4 regions of the Candidatus Nitrosacidicoccus tergens genome follow, and region 1 is predicted to be linked to each of the others. Evidence: predicted binding sites of a transcription regulator. Region 1 holds the regulator's gene; each other region holds the start of a gene.
What was found. The regulator sigma-54, encoded in region 1, starts transcription at its own class of promoters, with help from an activator protein. The targets are predictions, from matches to a motif close to TGGCANGNTNCNTGCTT.

Region 1 (4,448 bases):
GAGCGTAAATGTGGCTCCCAGTATGGGTTAGGTAGACAACGCACATCAAACATAAAATCTGCATCCAGCGGAACACCATGTTTATATCCAAAGGATTGAAATAATAGTGACATTTCCGTTGTTCGATCATTTGCTATATATATATTAATGAGGTGTTGAAGCTGGTATATATTTGTATTAGTCGTATCAATCTTAATATCTGCCCTTTGCGTAATTACTGTAAGTAAATTTCGCTCATGCTGAATAGCTTTGGTTAAAGGAATATCACTTAAGGGATGTTTACGACGAGTTTCGCTAAAACGCTTTAGTAAGGTCGCATCATCTGCATCAAGAAAGATAATGGAGTACTTTACTCCCATTTTTTTAATTTGTTCTAAAATATGAGGAAGATGTGCCAGTTCATGAGAAAAATTACGCACATCAATGCTAACAGCTCCATGAATGTGAGGATTATTCCAATCCATGTTTTCTACAAAGTGAGGGAGTAGATCAACCGGCAGATTATCTACGCAATAATAACCCTGATCCTCTAAGAAATGGAGAACAATACTTTTTCCTGATCCAGATACCCCGCTAATAATTTGTAATTTCATAAAAGCCTATACTTATTAGCGATGCTTAGTTTTTCAAAGTATGCTATATACACTGACGCTGCTCTAGTTCTAAAAGTGAATCATAGCCATTTTGACATAATTGATAATCTTGAACAGCAATTTCTATTATTGAAGCTAATGGTAATCGCTCTGTAATAGGTAGCGTAAGTTGGGTAACTGAAATACCAAGTTGCTCCCATTTTCCTAAATTACGGCTAAGGGGTTCTATCTCTTCGTCCATATCTAAATGGATTACAAAATCAAGAACGTGTTCAAAAATAATAGCTTGCTCCCCGTATATTTTTCTAATATTAACAACACCCAAACCTGGTATTTCAAGAAAATCTTGTAAAATGGGGGAACAGCTACCTATTAATTTTTGGTTATCGCTGTCTTTATGAAAAATAGGTACATCATCAGCAATTAAGTGATGACCTCGTTGAATTAATTCTAAGGCAACACTACTTTTACCTACTCGACTCTCTCCTGTAAGGAGTACTCCTAGGTTAAACATAACAAGCAACACGCCATGAGTCATAATACTATTAGTAGTTAGATTCATGAACCTAAATAATTTAGTACTATAGCACCGAATTATTTAGATACGCTTGATGTACTATCCCATTCTATTAGAGCCTGTAATAATTCTTGAGGATCTTTAACTTCTCGTAAGTATTGGCGTAGTTTAGAGTTGCGAAATAGTGTTGCTAACTGAGCAAGTAAATTTAAATGCTCATCCGTAGATTTTTCAGGTACTAATAGAGCAAAAAATAAACTTACGGGTTTATTATCAATCGCATTAAAATCGATTCCTTCCTTTAAACGGATAAATGCTGCAATAGTATATGGACTACCTTCTATTCGGGCATGGGGAATAGCAACGCCATTGCCAATACTAGTACTTCCAAGTCGTTCCCTGCTTAGTAAATGACTTAAGATATCTGTTACCTCCAACCCATAAGTACCATGGGAAAGTAATTTAGCAAGTTGCTCTAGTACTTGTTTACTACTGCTTGCTGAAAAATCAATAATAACTTGCTCTAGAGTGAGAATTTCAGTGATTTTCATAGTGATTTATATAGTGTTAATAACTATATTTATAAAAGTTTATGAAGATTTTTTTCGTTCGCTAGATGTGGGAATATTCAAAAACTCTCGATACTTTGTTACTGTACGGCGAGATATTTTGATACCTTGTTTTTCTAATACTAGTGCAATAGCATTATCGCTTAGAGGTTTATTTGCTGGTTCTTGTGCAATTAATTTTTTAACTGCAGCACGGATAGCAGTTGAGGAATAACCTTCTCCATTTTCTGTTTTTATACTACTAGAGAAAAAATATTTTAATTCAAAAATCCCCCAAGGGGTGTTCATATATTTATTCGTAGTAATACGAGATACCGTTGATTTATTCATAGCAATAGATTCTGCAACATCGTGTAATACTAATGGACATATATCTATTTCATTTCCATGCTCTAAAAATTTCTGTTGATATTTAACAATACAGGTAGCAGTTTTTAGTAAAGTTTCATTACGAACATGTATTCCCTTAATAAACCAACGAGCATCCTGAAGTTGATTTTTCAAATAACTCTGTGTAGCAGGTGCATTATTATTTTTGCGGGTTAAATCTTTATAGTAGCTATTAATTCTAAGCTGAGGAATAACCTCTAGGTTTAATTCAGTTTTCCAGCGACCATTAGACTTAGTGACATAAACATCGGGAATAATATACTCTATTTTATTAGATTGTACTTGATAGCCTGGATAGGGATTAAGAGAGCGGATCATTTTTAATATTGAATCTAATTTTTCTCTACTTAGCTCTTCCCATATTGGCAATAAGTTAATTTCCCTAATTATTTTTTCATAGTTATGTTCTGCTAAATCAGGCAAATAGCGTAGAACAAGCCACTTAGTAAGGTCTAATAATGGAGTATCAGTTGGATAGCGATTGAGCTGTAATAAAAGACACTCTTTTAAATCCCTTGCACCAATTCCTGGAGGATCAAAATTGTGTACCTTAGACAAAACTGCCTGAACTTCCTCGGATTCAACTACAATATCTGTTTCTATAGTTTCTATTATTTCTTTAAGCGAACTATCTAAATAGCCTTGTTCATTAATTGCATCAATAATTTTACTAGTAATAAAAAATTCTCTTTCACTCGTAGTGTTTAAATAAGCTTGCCAGAGTAGGCATTCTTGTAGCGTCTCTTGAGTGTTTTTAATACTATCTATATCAAAGGGAGACTCATCTTTAGATGGCTTTGGAGATAAAGAGTAATCATAAATATCGCTCCAATTTGCATCTATGGAAAGATCTTCAGGTATATTCTCTTCTAGTAAAGTAGATGTTGAATCTTTAGATTCTTCGTTTTTTACAATATGCTCTTCTTCATGTCCAACTTGTTCTAATAGTGGATTAGATTCCAGCATCTGTTGAACCTCATTTTGGAGATCAATAGAAGAAAGCTGCAATAGACGGATTGATTGTTGTAATTGAGGGGTTAATGCAAGCTGTTGTTTTAATCGTAATTGGAGTCCGGTTTTCATTTTTATTATGATTTTTTAAGTACTAATTATAGATTAAAGTTATGACCTAGATAGACCTCTTTGACTTGCTCGTTATTAAGAATTTCTTGAGGCTCGCCACTAGCAATTACCTCTCCTGCATTCACAATATAGGCATGTTGACAAATGCCTAAAGTTTCTCGAACATTATGATCAGTAATAAGCACGCCAATTCCTCTATTAGTAAGATGGCGAATAATGTCTTGAATGTCTAGCACTGAAATAGGATCCACACCCGCAAATGGTTCGTCTAACAATATAAATTGCGGCTCTACTGCTAATGCTCTTGCAATCTCTACTCGTCTTCGCTCTCCTCCAGAAAGGCTCATTCCTAGCGTGTTCCTTACATGGGTAATATGCAATTCATTCAGTAAACTATCCACTAAGTGGTCACGCTGTGCTTTAGTTAGATTATTTCGTGTTTCAACAATTGCAGTAATATTTTCAGCTGCAGTAAGTTTACGAAATACAGAAGCTTCTTGAGGGAGATAGCTTATACCCAACTTGGCACGACGATGAATTGGATAGTGAGTAATATTATGATGGTTTAAAGAAATTTGTCCCTTATTTGGAGGAACTAACCCTACTATCATATAGAAACAAGTAGTTTTTCCAGCACCATTAGGACCTAATAAACCTACTACCTCGCCGCTTAAAAGCTCGACTGAAACGTCTTTTACTACCCAGCGAGATTGGTAGCATTTTGCAAGGTGATGAGCAGCTAGTTTGCTTATAGATGATCTATCTACTACATGATCCATAAAAATACTTTAGGATGATTCTTCCAGATCATCCTCTTCTTTAAGCCGAATATCACTCTCTTTAACCCAACCCTTTACTGCTTTTCCATTCACAAGGGTAGCAATATGTGCCCAAGGTCCCTGGTGACCGTAAATAACCACTTGAGTTCGTGGTGGAATAAGAGCGGTTTCTTTACCCTTACGATGAGGGCGATCAAGTAATTTTAACCATGTTTTAGTACGCCCATCGGAGAGAGCACCTTCAAGTGCCGGAGGATCTTTTATTTCATATTTCTTTATTTCAGATGGTTTTAATTCATCTTCTGGTATTATCTCTAGGGTACCTTTATTTTTTGTTGTAACTATTGCTTTATTCTCAGGCAGTTTTACATCTTCTTTAGTATTAATATCATCTTTCTCAGGTTTTATTTTAGTCTGAGGTTCTGATAAATTTAAGCCCTCTAATTTTCGATGTTTAGCTTCAATATTAATAAAACGTGAGGCTACCCAACCTTTTAAGGTTTTTCCGCTAATAGTA
Region 2 (4,448 bases), 110 kb from region 1:
TTTTTTGCTCAAGCCACCTGCCCATCAGAAACGTCACAATGCCTCCTAAGGTGTTTCCCAAGGTGGCTACTCCAATTAACAGATGGGGTAGATAACTGTGATGCAGGACTAACCAAGCAAAGACCCCTTCCGATCCACCGGGGAGTAAGGTAGCACCTAAAAAACCACTCAAGAATAATCCCCACAGAGTCATGGTTGAGGTAAATGAGCGGACAAAAATAGTTCCTTATTATTAATTATTGTGAAGGATTACTAGAGGTAGTACATCCTCTAGGCATGTATTTTACTTCTCCTACAAACGCACAAGTCCAATTATTGTTTTGCATTTTATACAGGGTAAGTGTCTGATCTGTGAGAGCGGAGACAGCATGATTACCAAACTGGGCAGTAATGGAACTAGCTGTGCTATTGACGTTAATCAATGGTGTTCCCGCACCCTCAGAAACTTGACCATTCGCACTAATATTAGCCAGCAAATCCGAGCTACTCGCCGGATTTTCGCAAGCATCGCCCATTTGATTTCGGGCGAGGCACTCTTCAACTACCATTTTTAATCCACTGAGTTGGCTAAAAATGAGCGTCACTTGAGTCCTAATCATATAATCTTGATATTGAGGTAGTGCCACAGCTATGAGTACCCCAACTATTCCTACGCCTATCATGATTTCAAGTAGGCTAAATCCTAAACTAGCCTTCATATATATTTAGGTAAGATAAATTTTTATGTAACTTTTGTAAAATTTTATATTTATTCCATTGCCGCTACTGGACAGCTAATAGGGGCATATTTGACATTTCCACTAAAAGTGCAGGTCCAGCGGCCATTGCTATTTCGATCTAAACTGACCAAGCTGCTATTGAGTACATTGGTGGCATTGCCTCCTAAAGTAGCGCTAATATTAGCGGTAAAATCTATATTAATCGTAATGGTAGGAGCCCCTTCTCCTGTAGAAAGATCGGCAATGCCATTGCCATTGCCCACCAGAATATTGGATCCTTGAAAAGTATTTTGGCAGGCCGTACCTGCTGCTACGGTAGTATATTGATGTTCAATGCACATCTCCACAATAGGGGTCAGGCTCTTGGCTTCGGTGACTGCCCGAATCACTTCCGTTTGCGCCACATAGGTTTGATATTGGGGAAGGGCAATCCCAGTGAGAATCCCCACAATAGCAATGCCTATCATAATTTCCATTAAGGAAAAACCTGTATTATTTTTTATTTGGATGGCTATCATTATAATTAATCTAGGTAATCATCATCGATAGGGATCGTTTGTAGATTTTTTACTCTATCTATATAAGTTTGAAATTGAGGGATGGCAATTCCAGTGAGAATCCCCACAATAGCAACTACAGTCATTAACTCAATTAAGGAGAAACCTGATTTATTTTTTTGGATAGTCATGATAGGGAAAAATAGATAGTTAAATATTTAATCCTATTAGGATCCTAAAAAATACTCACCCCAACTTATATCAGTAAGGGTGAGTGGAGTGATGGTTTTCAAAAGTAAATATTAAGATGTTATAGCAAAAGATAGAGAATTAAGTTTAACTACGGCGAAGTGCTACCACTAGGAGCACAGCTCGCAGGGGTATATTGAGCAGTGATTTCTGTGCCATCAGGTGCACAAGTCCAAGTACCAGTACCACTTCGAGTAAGGGTAATAGTACCTCCTGTGATGGCAGTTGATGCATGGTTACCCAGTGTTGCGGTAATGGTTACATCTGGTGCAGTTCCATCTATTTGAGGAGCCCCTAGACCGCCACTAAACAGTGGAGGAGTGCTTTGAGAGCTACCCGTTAGGATATCTGAGCCTGTAGCAGTAGAATTTTGAGCACATGTTGTCATATCAGATATTCCATTATTGATGCAATCTTCCACTACCATTTTTAACGCGCTGGCTTCGGAAATAGCACGAGTCACTTGTGCTTTGGCAATATAAGTTTGATATTGAGGAATAGCGACTGCTGAAAGTACTCCGACAATGGCGACGGTGATCATCAGTTCAATTAAAGAAAAACCTTTGTTCATTATTTTTTTCTCCCTAAAAAAAATAGGCAATGAATGTTGTGTTGATAATTTAGGTCACTTTGTATGTTAAGTTACCTAGAAAATGAAAGGTATATTATTTTTATTGCTTATTATTTCAGATAAAAACTATTTTTTAAATCAACAAAGTAAATATTTTTTGTTAAGCGATTTATCTCACAACTAAGTAGAGCAACTTATATGCCACATAAGGTCATAATATTGTGTCTATATTAGGTAATTAAAAGATTATATTAATATAATAAGGTGAAAAAATATGTAAAGTCTTATTTCTACCTTAACTAATATGACATTTTTAGTCATTTTTATGACCTAAAATGTCATATTTACTCCAAAATATGCTCTCCTTCCCAAAAACTTTGATTAGTTGGTAATTATCAGGAGTAAATTTTCTATAACTAATTAAGAAAATTAGCTAAATTTAGCTAAAAAATTAAAAATAATTTCTTATATGATAAATTTTTTAGTAATTTTACTAAGAAATAAATTTTATTTTAGCTTGTATATGACAATTTTTGTCATATATAGAAGAAACTAAACTACTTATAGAAGCGTAATAACAAAAATTGTCACTACACTTCTATAAAGAGTGAAAGAATGATTGAAGTAAGTCGCTTATTCTAAATTAAGTTTCTTTAAGCGATAGCGAAGGGCACGAAACGTAATCCCTAGCAGCCTTGCTGCTGCCGTTTTGTTATAGCCAGTTTGCTCTAATGCCCGTAGAATTGCTTGTTTTTCTAGATCTTCAAGGTGACGCTCTAGGGAAGCCTCTCCAAGAGAATGGAGCTTATCTGGCCAGCTGGTGTCTTTAGGTAGGTGTAAATTTCTGGCATCAATGATTCCTCCCTCATGGAGCACTAGGGCCCGTTCAAGGATATTCTCTAGCTCCCGTACATTGCCGGGGAAAGGATAACTTTGCAGTTTCTCAAGTGCACTAGGCGTAATTTGAGGACAGGCATGATTACCCCGCAGTGCCAGCTGGGTAAGAATATGCTTGGCTAAAACAGGAATATCCTTTGCACGCTCTCTTAAAGGAGGTACTTGTAGCTCGACAATATTGAGTCGGTAGAATAGATCTTGGCGAAATTTCCCTTCATTCACCAGTTGAGAAAGATCCTGATGGGTGGCACATAAAATCCGTACATCTACTGGTACTTCTCTTTGGCTACCAATGGGGCGAACTGCACGCTCTTGAATGGCACGAAGGAGCTTTACCTGCATTTGTATGGGTAAATCTGCCACTTCATCTAAAAATAAAGTACCTTCTTGAGCGGCTTGGAAAAGCCCTTCTTTATCTCGAGAGGCTCCAGTGAAACTTCCCTTTTCATGGCCAAAGAACTCACTTTCCATCAGACTTTCTGGAATGGCGCCACAGTTGACAGGCACAAAAGGACCTGATGCTCTGGGTCCTTGGCGATGAATAAGGCGAGCCACTAATTCTTTACCGGTACCGGATTCTCCACTGATATAGACAGGAGCTTGGCTACACGCCAGCTTAGTAATTTTGCTTCGCACCGCTTCCATAGTAGAAGATTCCCCAAGGAGCTGGTAGTTACCCTTCGCTTTTTGCAGGGGAGCAAAAGGCATTTTTAATGCCATTTTCACTAAATTGCGTAGAGATTTTACATCCAAAGGTTTAGAGATAAAATCAAAGGCACCTGATTTTAAAGCCTCTACTGCAGTTTCTACACTACCATAGGCAGTGATCACTGCTACAGGGATTTGAGGGTAGTCTTGGTTAATCAGTTTGACTAAATCTAACCCACTACCATCGGGTAGTCGCATATCGGTTAAGCATAGGTTAAAGGAGTTTGCTTTAAGATGTTTACTGGCTTCAATAAAATTCATTGCTTTTTGGCAATTAATTTTCATCCCCATTAGAGTCAAATCAAGAAGCTCTAAAATATCAGGTTCATCATCAACAACGAGTACGATTGGTGATTTGTTCATGTTATTGGTTCTCTAATTTAGGTGCGGGAAAACAGATATGAAAGCAGGTACCACTTTTAGGAGGATTTGGGCAATACTCTAATATTGCTCCATTATTTTCCGCAAGTGCTCGAGCGAGATACAGCCCTAATCCAGTACCTTTGGTAGAGGTAAAGGGCTCAAAAAGATGATCTATAATTTCTTTAGAAATACCCGGACCTGAATCTATAACTTCTACCATAATGGGGTAAGGTCCTGTTTTCACGCACACAACAATTTTAAGATAAGGTGGTTGATCTATTTTTCTTCCATAATGCCACGCATTATCGCAAAGATTCCAAATAATTTGATGAAGCTGAGAAGGATTAGCTTCGATATAAATCGAATTGGATTCAATCTCTAAGGACACATGGGTTTCATCGGTTTTTTTACTAACATAAAATTCCTCTAAAAAACGAGTAAGCC
Region 3 (4,448 bases), 440 kb from region 1:
ATGTCCAGGAATCAAACAAGCAAAATCTACAGTGCCAGATTCGTTAAATTGCCATATAAGTGCACCACTCTTCCCTGCCTCAACTGAGACTGCATTAGGATCTTCATGATCCATATCTGGCATTTGACGCATCATTTCTGCATGCTCTTTAAGTTCATCCATAGTGCCAATCACCATTTCATGGGTGATTTTTCCATCATTTTTCACATTAAAACGAATGATTTCATTAGGCTTTACTGTGATTTGATCAGGCACAAAACGCATACTATCATTCATAGTTACTTGAATAATTCGATTGACTTTATAAGGACTCCCTGGCTTTCCTGCTGCTGAATCATGACTATGCTCATGTCCACCATGCTCATCATGGCCACTGCTATGCCCTCCGTGGCTAGCATGTTGTTTATCATTATCTCCATGACCTTCTGCATTTAATGCGATAAACGATAATGCACCTAACATTAAAAATAGTATTTTTTTCGTCATAATCTAGTCTCGTCTAGTTAAAATGATTTAATTTAATTAAGGTAAATATACCTGCATATAAATCTTAAGAAAGAAATAAGAGAGTGTACAGATAAAATTTATTATTTATTGATATAGTTTGTTGAAATGATTAGCTTTAAAAAAGCTAGCTATGGGAAAATTATTAGACAAAATAAGCTTATGTTTGTAACATACATTGTTGTATGTTTATATATCTTAAATTTAAGAGCTATTAGTGATTAGAAAAACGAAAGCAGATTCCCAAGAAATCCGTGAAAATATTTTAGAAGCGGCTAGCCTTATTTTTGTTGAAAAAGGAGTGGCTAAAGCAAGTCTTGAAGAAATTGCCCAAAAAGCAGGCGTTACTCGTGGGGCTGTATATTGGCATTTTAAAAATAAAATTGATATTTTTCAATCTCTTAATGATAAGCTATATCAGCCATTTACGAATATGATTTTACAAGATTTAGAAAAAGATCATCCCAATCCATTAAAACAACTTGCCGATCTATGCACTAATTTATTAATTGATTTAGAACAAAACATCCAGAAAAAACGTATTCTAACTATTTTTTTTCTAAAGTGTGATTATTCTGGAGCTATGGAGGAGGTGTTGAAAAAACAAAACAAACAGAAAAAGGAAAGCTTTGGTCTGCTTATCCATTATTTTGAGCGTGCACAGCAGAAAAATTACTTAACTACTAAGGCCAACCCTAAGATCCTTACCCTATCTCTGTTCTGTTATTTAACAGGAATTGCCCAAGAGTATATTAGAAATAGTGCTTGCTATAATTTAAAAGAGCAAGTACCTATTATGATGAATCACTTTTTTGCAGGATTTAATAAAAATTGTGATACGTAATTTATCCTACTAACGATTAATAACATAAACCAAGATTATCAATCACTAGTAGGAGTGGGTGAAATTACAAATTCCTTAACTAGTTTATTTTGACTGAGAATGGCAGCAAGAGCACCAATGTTGTGTACATAGTTAGTACGAATCACCATACTGTATTCAAAAAATTCTTCTTTATTATTAAGACGGTAATTTAAATTAGAAACAGAAAATCCCTGACTTTCAGTAAGACAGCGGATTTCTGCTTCAGGTATCTTTTCATGAGGTACAAAACGAATTGAGAGATAGGCATAGGTTTGAACTGGAATTTTCCCTTCTAGCCATTTGAAGAAGGATAGAACTCCGAGGGTAAGAAAAGCAGCTAAAAATGCAGGAAAATAGAAACCAACTCCAATCAGAATTCCAATAGCAGCGGTCGCCAAAATAGAGGCAGCTGTAGTTAATCCATGGACGGATACACCTTGCTGCATAATTACCCCCGCTCCAAGGAAGCCAATTCCTGTGATTATCCCTTGAGCCATTCGAGTAGGATCCATTCTTGTATATTCTAGAGCCGCATGGGGGAGCCAATACATTTCATAGGTAGTAACTAGCATTAAAAGACAAGTAGAAAGACATACTAAAGCATAAGTACGAAACCCTGCAGGTCGGCTATGATAACTACGCTCAAGCCCAATGAAAGCTCCTATTATAAGAGCAATAAACAATCGTAAAGCAAGCTCTGTATAAATATGATCTGGCATGGAAACTAGCGTTATGCTTTTTGAAGCGAAGAATTTAAAAATATAATTTTAACACAACTAGCTATTAGCAAATTACTGCCTCATCCTAGTACTATAATTAGATTTTATCCAATTATGTTTAGCGATGAGTTGTCAGATTTGTTAGGATGGATAATTTATATAGAAAGCAAAACTAACTAAAGAATATATTGAAAATAAATAATGCAGCAAAGACATAGAATACGTTTTCCAAAAGATAGTACTCATAGTTTAAATCAAGATGAGGCTTATTTTTTCCTTCAAAGTGAAAACAAAGAGAGAAAAATTCGCTTTCATGATTACAATGAAATTTATAAGATTCCAGGCCTATATGAGCAATTGTTCTATGATCGACTAAAGTGTAATTCTCCTAGTAAAGTTACTTCTATATTGCATAGTGCCATTGAGCAAAAGTCATCTTATAATTTTACTGAACTTCGCGCTCTAGATTTAGGAGCAGGTAACGGGATAATGGGGGAGGAATTAAAAAAACAAGGGGTATCTAGACTGATTGGCGTAGATATTATTCCAGAAGCCTATGAAGCAATGATTAGGGATAGACCCAACTTATATGACTCCTATTATATTGAAGATTTTTGCCGTTTAGATACTAAAACAAGAAAAGAAATTGCTTCATGGCAACTTGATTGCTTGGTATCTGTAGCAGCCCTTGGTTTTGGAGATATTTCTATTAAAGCATTTATTGAAGCCTTTAATATTATTCAAAACCAAGGTTGGGTTGCTTTTAATATCAAAGAAACCTTTCTTGAACATACGGATAATACTGGATTTTCCCGCATGATAAGAGAGCTAGTTTTTTCAAAATACTTAAATATTTACTGCATTGAGCGTTATCGCCACCGACTCTCTACTGAGGGAGAGCCACTCTATTATTTTGCTTTAGTCGGATGGAAAAACTCAGATGTGCCTCTAGAATTTTTGGAGGCTAAAGAAATTATTCTGTAGCTTATAAATAGAGAAAATTAAGTGAAAATAATGAGCACAAATGTGACAAAAAATAGAATAAAATCAAATATCAATAAGAACTAAATACTTGTACCTAATTGATATTATTATAGATATAATATATGGCATATATTTTGCTTTGTTTTTTAAAACAAGAAAAATATATATGAATTATGATGTTATCCTCAATTAAAAAATGCTTACTCTCGCTGCTATTTGGCTGTAATATCGTTACGGCTCAAGCTAGCATTATGTTTAATGCGATTTATGACGATGTAATTAACAATACGGGGGTTGGGTTTGATGATCCAACAATTGTTGGTCCTAATGATCTCACGTTAGGTCAAGAGCGTCAAAATACCCTCCAAGCCGTATTTAATTACCTCAACACAGTGATTGACGAAACTGGAACTTTTAACCTAGAAGTTAATAGCTCTTTATTACCAGATAACCCTAATAGCAGTAATATAGTAGCTCCCCAGTTCCCTTTAGTCTATAATGGCTTATCTATAGAAAGCAGTCCTGATGATATATTAGCTCAGGGTGGATCTTACTATGCCATTCAAAATGGATTTAATAGTGGGCTTACTTTTGAAGATATCACTACAGGTAGTACCCTTTATCCAGGAGTTCCTGATGCAGATATTCAATTTAATTTTAGTCAAAACTGGAATAGTGGTTTAGGTCAGCCAGACTCTGATCAATACGATCTTTTCACCGTAGCTCTCCATGAGATTACTCATGATTTAGGTTTTGATTCCTTTATTAGTGAAACAGGAGCAAGTATTTTTGCTCAGAGTAATGGAATTAATGCTTATACTACCTATGATAGCTATTTAGTACTTGGAGATGGGACTCCTCTTGTTGATTCTGCAGGAAATTTTCTTGGCACTCAGAGTGATCTAATCGACAATGATATTTACTTCAGTGGTAAGTATGCCAATGCAGCTAATGGAGGAATGCCTGTTCAAGTTTATGATCCTTCTACTTGGGCACAAGGCTCTAGCCTAGTCCACCTAAATGATCCAAGCGATTTAATGTACTATTTAATTAATCCTGGTATGGAAAAAAGAACTTTTAGTAATGTAGATTTAGGGATTTTGCAGGATCTTGGTTATACTTTGTATAGTACTAATAATGGAGGCGATGGAGGTCAAACCCCACCTAATAATGGTAATGGAGGTGAACCTTCCCCACCTAGTGTTCCTGAACCAAGTAGTTTAGCGTTATTTTTATTAGGCAGTATTTTCATTTATTCTCGTAGAAATCTATATTTTTTAACTTAAATTAATACCTTTTAATTACTTGTAATAATACTAAGGCAATTAAAGTACAAATTATTGCTGCAATACATAGCCAATTAAATAGATTAGTAT
Region 4 (4,448 bases), 800 kb from region 1:
ACTAGGAATATCTATTCCTAGTAGCCTTTTTAATATAAAAAATTTACATACTTCATGAATGCGTTAATTGCTACCATCTTACATCTATCTGTTTGGCTATTTCTGCTCTGTGCTATTTTTGTTCCCTTAGAGCGAGCATTTAAAATTGAGAAGCAGGATTTTTTTCGCGCTCAATTTTGGGTTGATCTCGGCTATTATATGCTCAATGGGGTAGTTTCTGGCATAGTGCTGACACCACCTTTAGCGATTATGGGCGGCTTTATTTACCAGCTGATTCCAACCCACATACATGAGATACTCAATGGATTACCCGGAGGAACTCGCCTTGCTTTATCACTCATGGTAGGAGAATTAGGTTTTTACTGGGCCCATCGTCTTACCCATGCTGTGCCTTTACTCTGGCGGTTTCATGCTATTCATCATAGTGCTAAAGAAGTGGATTTTTTAACCAATACCCGTGCTCATCCTGTAGATATTCTTTTCACGCGCATATGTACTTTTCTCCCCGTACTTTCCCTAGGGTTGACTGGAGATTCCTCTACGGTGACTGCATTGTTTTTAGTCATTGGTGTGACTTGGGGATTTTTTATTCACGCTAATATCCGCTGGCGTTTTGGGCTATTAGAAAATTTTATTGCCTCTCCTTTTTTTCACCATTGGCACCATACCAATATGGGGCAACGGGATCGAAATTATGCTTCCATGTTGCCTATCTTAGATCATATTTTTGGTACTTATATTTCTCCTAAACACTGGCCGACTCAATATGGCATTGATGCTCCCATGCCTGCTTCATTTTTTGGGCAACTCATTAAACCTTTTCTTAACCTTTATTCCGCTACTACCCGTCGTACTTCTTAATACTATATCTTGTACTAAGATAGATTATCCCTCTGGGCTTAAGCCCTTATAGTGCTAAGAGCCTTGACAATTTTCTATTTTTTCTTTGAGAAAATTAAGTTTTTCTATCTGCTGTGGGTTTTATCCTTAATTTTCAATTAAGTATATTATCTAGGCATTTTATATAGGTAGTATTTATTCTCTAAATGGCTCAAAATTAACACTGACGGAAATAAGCAATCATTTTTACCCAATAAAATATCTTTCTTAAAAGAAAATAATAACTTCATCATTATGATGAATAATTGGATCTTATCTTAGATAAGCTCAATATTGATTTTTTGTTACCATGAGCGTCACTGACAAAATAGATATTCAAATATGCACTCATAGGTCAACATTATTAGTTAGTTATCAATCATAGTTAATAATTAACTATATAATTATATTGTAATATAGAATAAATGGCACAGGTGTTGCTATATATCTTAAGTAATTTTTTAATTAACTTAAGTAATATAGAGGTTCAATATCTATGAAATTATCAAAAATATCTACTGCACTCACCTTGAGTACAGCACTTGCAATGAGTGCTCATGCTGCTCCTATTAATTTAGTACAAAATGGGGACTTTTCTGATGTTGGCGGTATCACTGACCCTACTCAGTTTGGTTCTAGAAATAATAATGGCTATGTAGCATCTGACTTTATTGCAAATTGGACGGGAAACGAGGGTTATGAGATCTGGTATCCAGATGCAGCATCAGCAACTAGTGTAAATGCCACTTCAGAATGGGGAGAGACTAGTACTAAAAATACTAATAAAGAAATGTTATGGGCAATTGCTCCAGCACCCAATGGTACCAATACGTTTGTTGGTTTAGATGGAGATCAAACCTCTGGTGTCCAATCTAGTATTAGCCAAACTATCGGTGATTTAACAATTGGTCAACAGTATACCCTAACTTTTGATTGGGGTGCAGCACAAATGCAAAGCCGTGATGGAGATACTCAAGAATATCTTGCAGTTACTTTTGGTAGTGATACACAAGATACTAGTACTATAGATAATCCTTCTCATAGTTTTACTGGCTGGCAGTCTGAGACTATGACTTTTACTGCAACTGCAGCAAGTCAAACCTTAACGTTTCTTTCTGTAGGTACTCCGAGTGGGCTTCCTCCTATGGCATTATTAACCAATGTATCTATGGTAGCTAATGTTCCAGAACCCTCTGTAATGATGCTCTTTGGTACAGGATTAATTGGATTAGCTTTCATAAGCCGTCGCCGCACAGTCACACTAGAATAGAAATCGTTATTACTTCATAAATTAATCCTCACATTTGCAAGGGCGTAGTTATACGCCCTTTTTTATGGTGAAATTTCAGTTATGATATTCTCACCATTAGGAAGGTTAGATAATATATAAAGATATAAATTAAAATTGGAGCGTAATGAATGAAATTACCATTAGAGGTAACTTTTCGTGATACTGAATATTCACCTGCAGTAGAAGAAAATATTAAAGAACAAGCAGATAAACTACATCAATTCTACGAGGAGATTATTCGCTGCCATGTGATTGTAGAAAAAGGGGACAAACACCATAATCAGGGTAATATCTATCATGTACGGATAGATCTTACTATCCCAGGAAAAGAGCTAGTCGTCAGCCGTGAGCCAGAAAAAAACCATGCCCATGAAGATGTTTACATTGCTATTCGAGATTCTTTCCGCGCTATGCGTCGTCAGCTAGAAGAATATATACGTCGCCAGCGGGATCAAGGAAAGCACGATAAAGCTTCATTTGAAAATGAAAGCGATCTTTTATAATTAACTATGAAATAAATTAAATTTTCTATTTGGGGCGTTTGTAAATCTGCAATCTATTCAAATTACTCACTATACAAAATCTCAGCTTAAAATGCAGGAGTTTTCTGAGGTACCTGAGTGCCAAGAAAATATTCTTGAATCTAAGAATATTTGGATTCACATTCAAGATTTAGCAGACTATAAAACTTTGCTGTACTTTGCAGCATTATTTAATATTCATCCCCTAGCCATAGAGGATATTTTTAAAAAAGAACAGCGTCCCAAAATAGAGCCCTATGAAGAGCAATTATTTATCGTTCTAGGATTACCTATTACTGAAGACAATACTTTAAAAATTAGAAGAGTAGGCTTATTTCTAGGAAAGAACTATCTAATTAGTTTTTGTGATGGGATAAATAATCCCTTTGCAATCCTTCAAAAGAAATTACACCGAAAAAACAATAAGATTCAAGATCGCAGTATCGATTACCTGTTTTATACCTTGGTAGATTCTGTGATCGATCAAGGATTTCCCTTACTAGAACACAAGGGAGAAGAAGTTGAAAATTTAGAAGAGATTTTATTATTTCAGCCCACTAGATCTGAGCTTACTCAAATACACCAACTAAAGCGAGAACTATTACTTTTGCGGCGAATATTTTGGCCTCAAAGAGAAGTGATTAACGCATTGCTACATATGGAAAGTGATTTAATTAGTCCAGATACCCAAATATATCTTCGAGATTGTTACGATCATAGTATTCAATTAATGGAACTATTAGAAACTTATCGAGATATGGCAGGGAATATGCTTGATCTTTATCTCTCTAGCATTAGTAATCACACTAATGAAGTGATGCGAATATTGACCATTATTTCTACTATTTTTATTCCTTTAACATTTATTGTGGGTGTTTATGGAATGAATTTTGAACCAAGCAATAATAACCCTTGGGCGATGCCAGAATTAAGATGGTATTACGGATATCCTATAGTGTGGCTAGTGATGGCCTCTATTGTAATTGGGTTGCTAGCTTTTTTTAAAAAGCGTAAGTGGTTCTAATTTACTTTAAATAAAAAACCATGATGTCTTACTGGGATTATGGATTTACTTTACTCGCAATCGTTATATTAAGTAGCTACCATATTTGGTTACTATGGAAAACTCACCATCAACCCCTATCTACTGCTATCGGGCTATCTCGCAGAATTCGCAAAATTTGGGTAAAGCAAATTATTGCTGAAAATCAAGCACTGCTTGCTATTCAAACCCTTAGAAACTGGACGATGGCAGCAACTTTGCTGTCTTCTACTGCAATTTTAATTGCCCTAGGCATTTTAAATGTAGCCTTTGTGACAGAAAGCGAACCTGAGTTGGCAAAATTAATAGACTATCTTGGCTATCCTAGTGAAAACTTCTGGCTATTGAAATTAATCACTTTAAGCAGCGATTTTTTCTTTGCTTTTTTTAATTTTATCCTAGCTATCCGCTACTATAATCATGTTGGATTTATTATTACTGTCTCTGGGCATGAAGAGGCAAACATTGGCGTAGAATCTGTCACAAAGATCCTTCAAAGAGGAGCAAATCATTATACGCTAGGAATGCGAGGGTATTACTTTTCTATCCCCTTATCACTTTGGTTATTTGGTTCAATTTGGCTACTAGTAGGATCATTATTGCTGATTGTAATACTATTGCGACTTGATCGGTTCGTATAAGCCCAAGTATAGAAAGTAGGTAAAAGCAATAAAGTAAGTATGGTAGAGGAAACAATCCCTCCAATAACTACTGT

Region 2: the regulator sigma-54 is predicted to act here: its motif matches at 2,224-2,240, upstream of NSCAC_RS07200 (pilin).
Region 3: the regulator sigma-54 is predicted to act here: its motif matches at 3,196-3,212, upstream of NSCAC_RS05650 (PEP-CTERM sorting domain-containing protein).
Region 4: the regulator sigma-54 is predicted to act here: its motif matches at 1,306-1,322, upstream of NSCAC_RS02980 (PEP-CTERM sorting domain-containing protein).

The regions. Positions count from the first base shown of each region.
Region 1 is NZ_LR778175.1:1,608,155-1,612,602, reverse strand. It holds gene rapZ (RNase adapter RapZ) at 1-593, opposite strand, end outside; gene NSCAC_RS07780 (HPr kinase/phosphorylase) at 637-1,155, opposite strand; gene NSCAC_RS07775 (PTS sugar transporter subunit IIA) at 1,188-1,661, opposite strand; gene NSCAC_RS07770 (RNA polymerase factor sigma-54) at 1,701-3,152, opposite strand; gene lptB (LPS export ABC transporter ATP-binding protein) at 3,179-3,931, opposite strand; gene lptA (lipopolysaccharide transport periplasmic protein LptA) at 3,941-4,448, opposite strand, start outside.
Region 2 is NZ_LR778175.1:1,501,402-1,505,849, forward strand. It holds gene NSCAC_RS07180 (YqaA family protein) at 1-193, opposite strand, end outside; gene NSCAC_RS07185 (pilin) at 237-698, opposite strand; gene NSCAC_RS08905 (pilin) at 749-1,237, opposite strand; gene NSCAC_RS07195 (type IV pilin protein) at 1,243-1,407, opposite strand; gene NSCAC_RS07200 (pilin) at 1,557-2,036, opposite strand; gene NSCAC_RS07205 (sigma-54-dependent transcriptional regulator) at 2,670-4,004, opposite strand; gene NSCAC_RS07210 (two-component system sensor histidine kinase NtrB) at 4,006-4,448, opposite strand, start outside.
Region 3 is NZ_LR778175.1:1,170,775-1,175,222, forward strand. It holds gene NSCAC_RS05630 (cupredoxin domain-containing protein) at 1-486, opposite strand, end outside; gene NSCAC_RS05635 (TetR family transcriptional regulator) at 722-1,348, shown strand; gene NSCAC_RS05640 (MgtC/SapB family protein) at 1,387-2,088, opposite strand; gene NSCAC_RS05645 (class I SAM-dependent DNA methyltransferase) at 2,290-3,072, shown strand; gene NSCAC_RS05650 (PEP-CTERM sorting domain-containing protein) at 3,246-4,358, shown strand; gene NSCAC_RS05655 (peptide MFS transporter) at 4,360-4,448, opposite strand, start outside.
Region 4 is NZ_LR778175.1:597,204-601,651, forward strand. It holds gene NSCAC_RS02975 (sterol desaturase family protein) at 55-861, shown strand; gene NSCAC_RS02980 (PEP-CTERM sorting domain-containing protein) at 1,376-2,149, shown strand; gene NSCAC_RS02985 (HPF/RaiA family ribosome-associated protein) at 2,299-2,673, shown strand; gene corA (magnesium/cobalt transporter CorA) at 2,735-3,715, shown strand; gene NSCAC_RS02995 (DUF599 domain-containing protein) at 3,736-4,374, shown strand; gene NSCAC_RS03000 (efflux RND transporter permease subunit) at 4,269-4,448, opposite strand, start outside.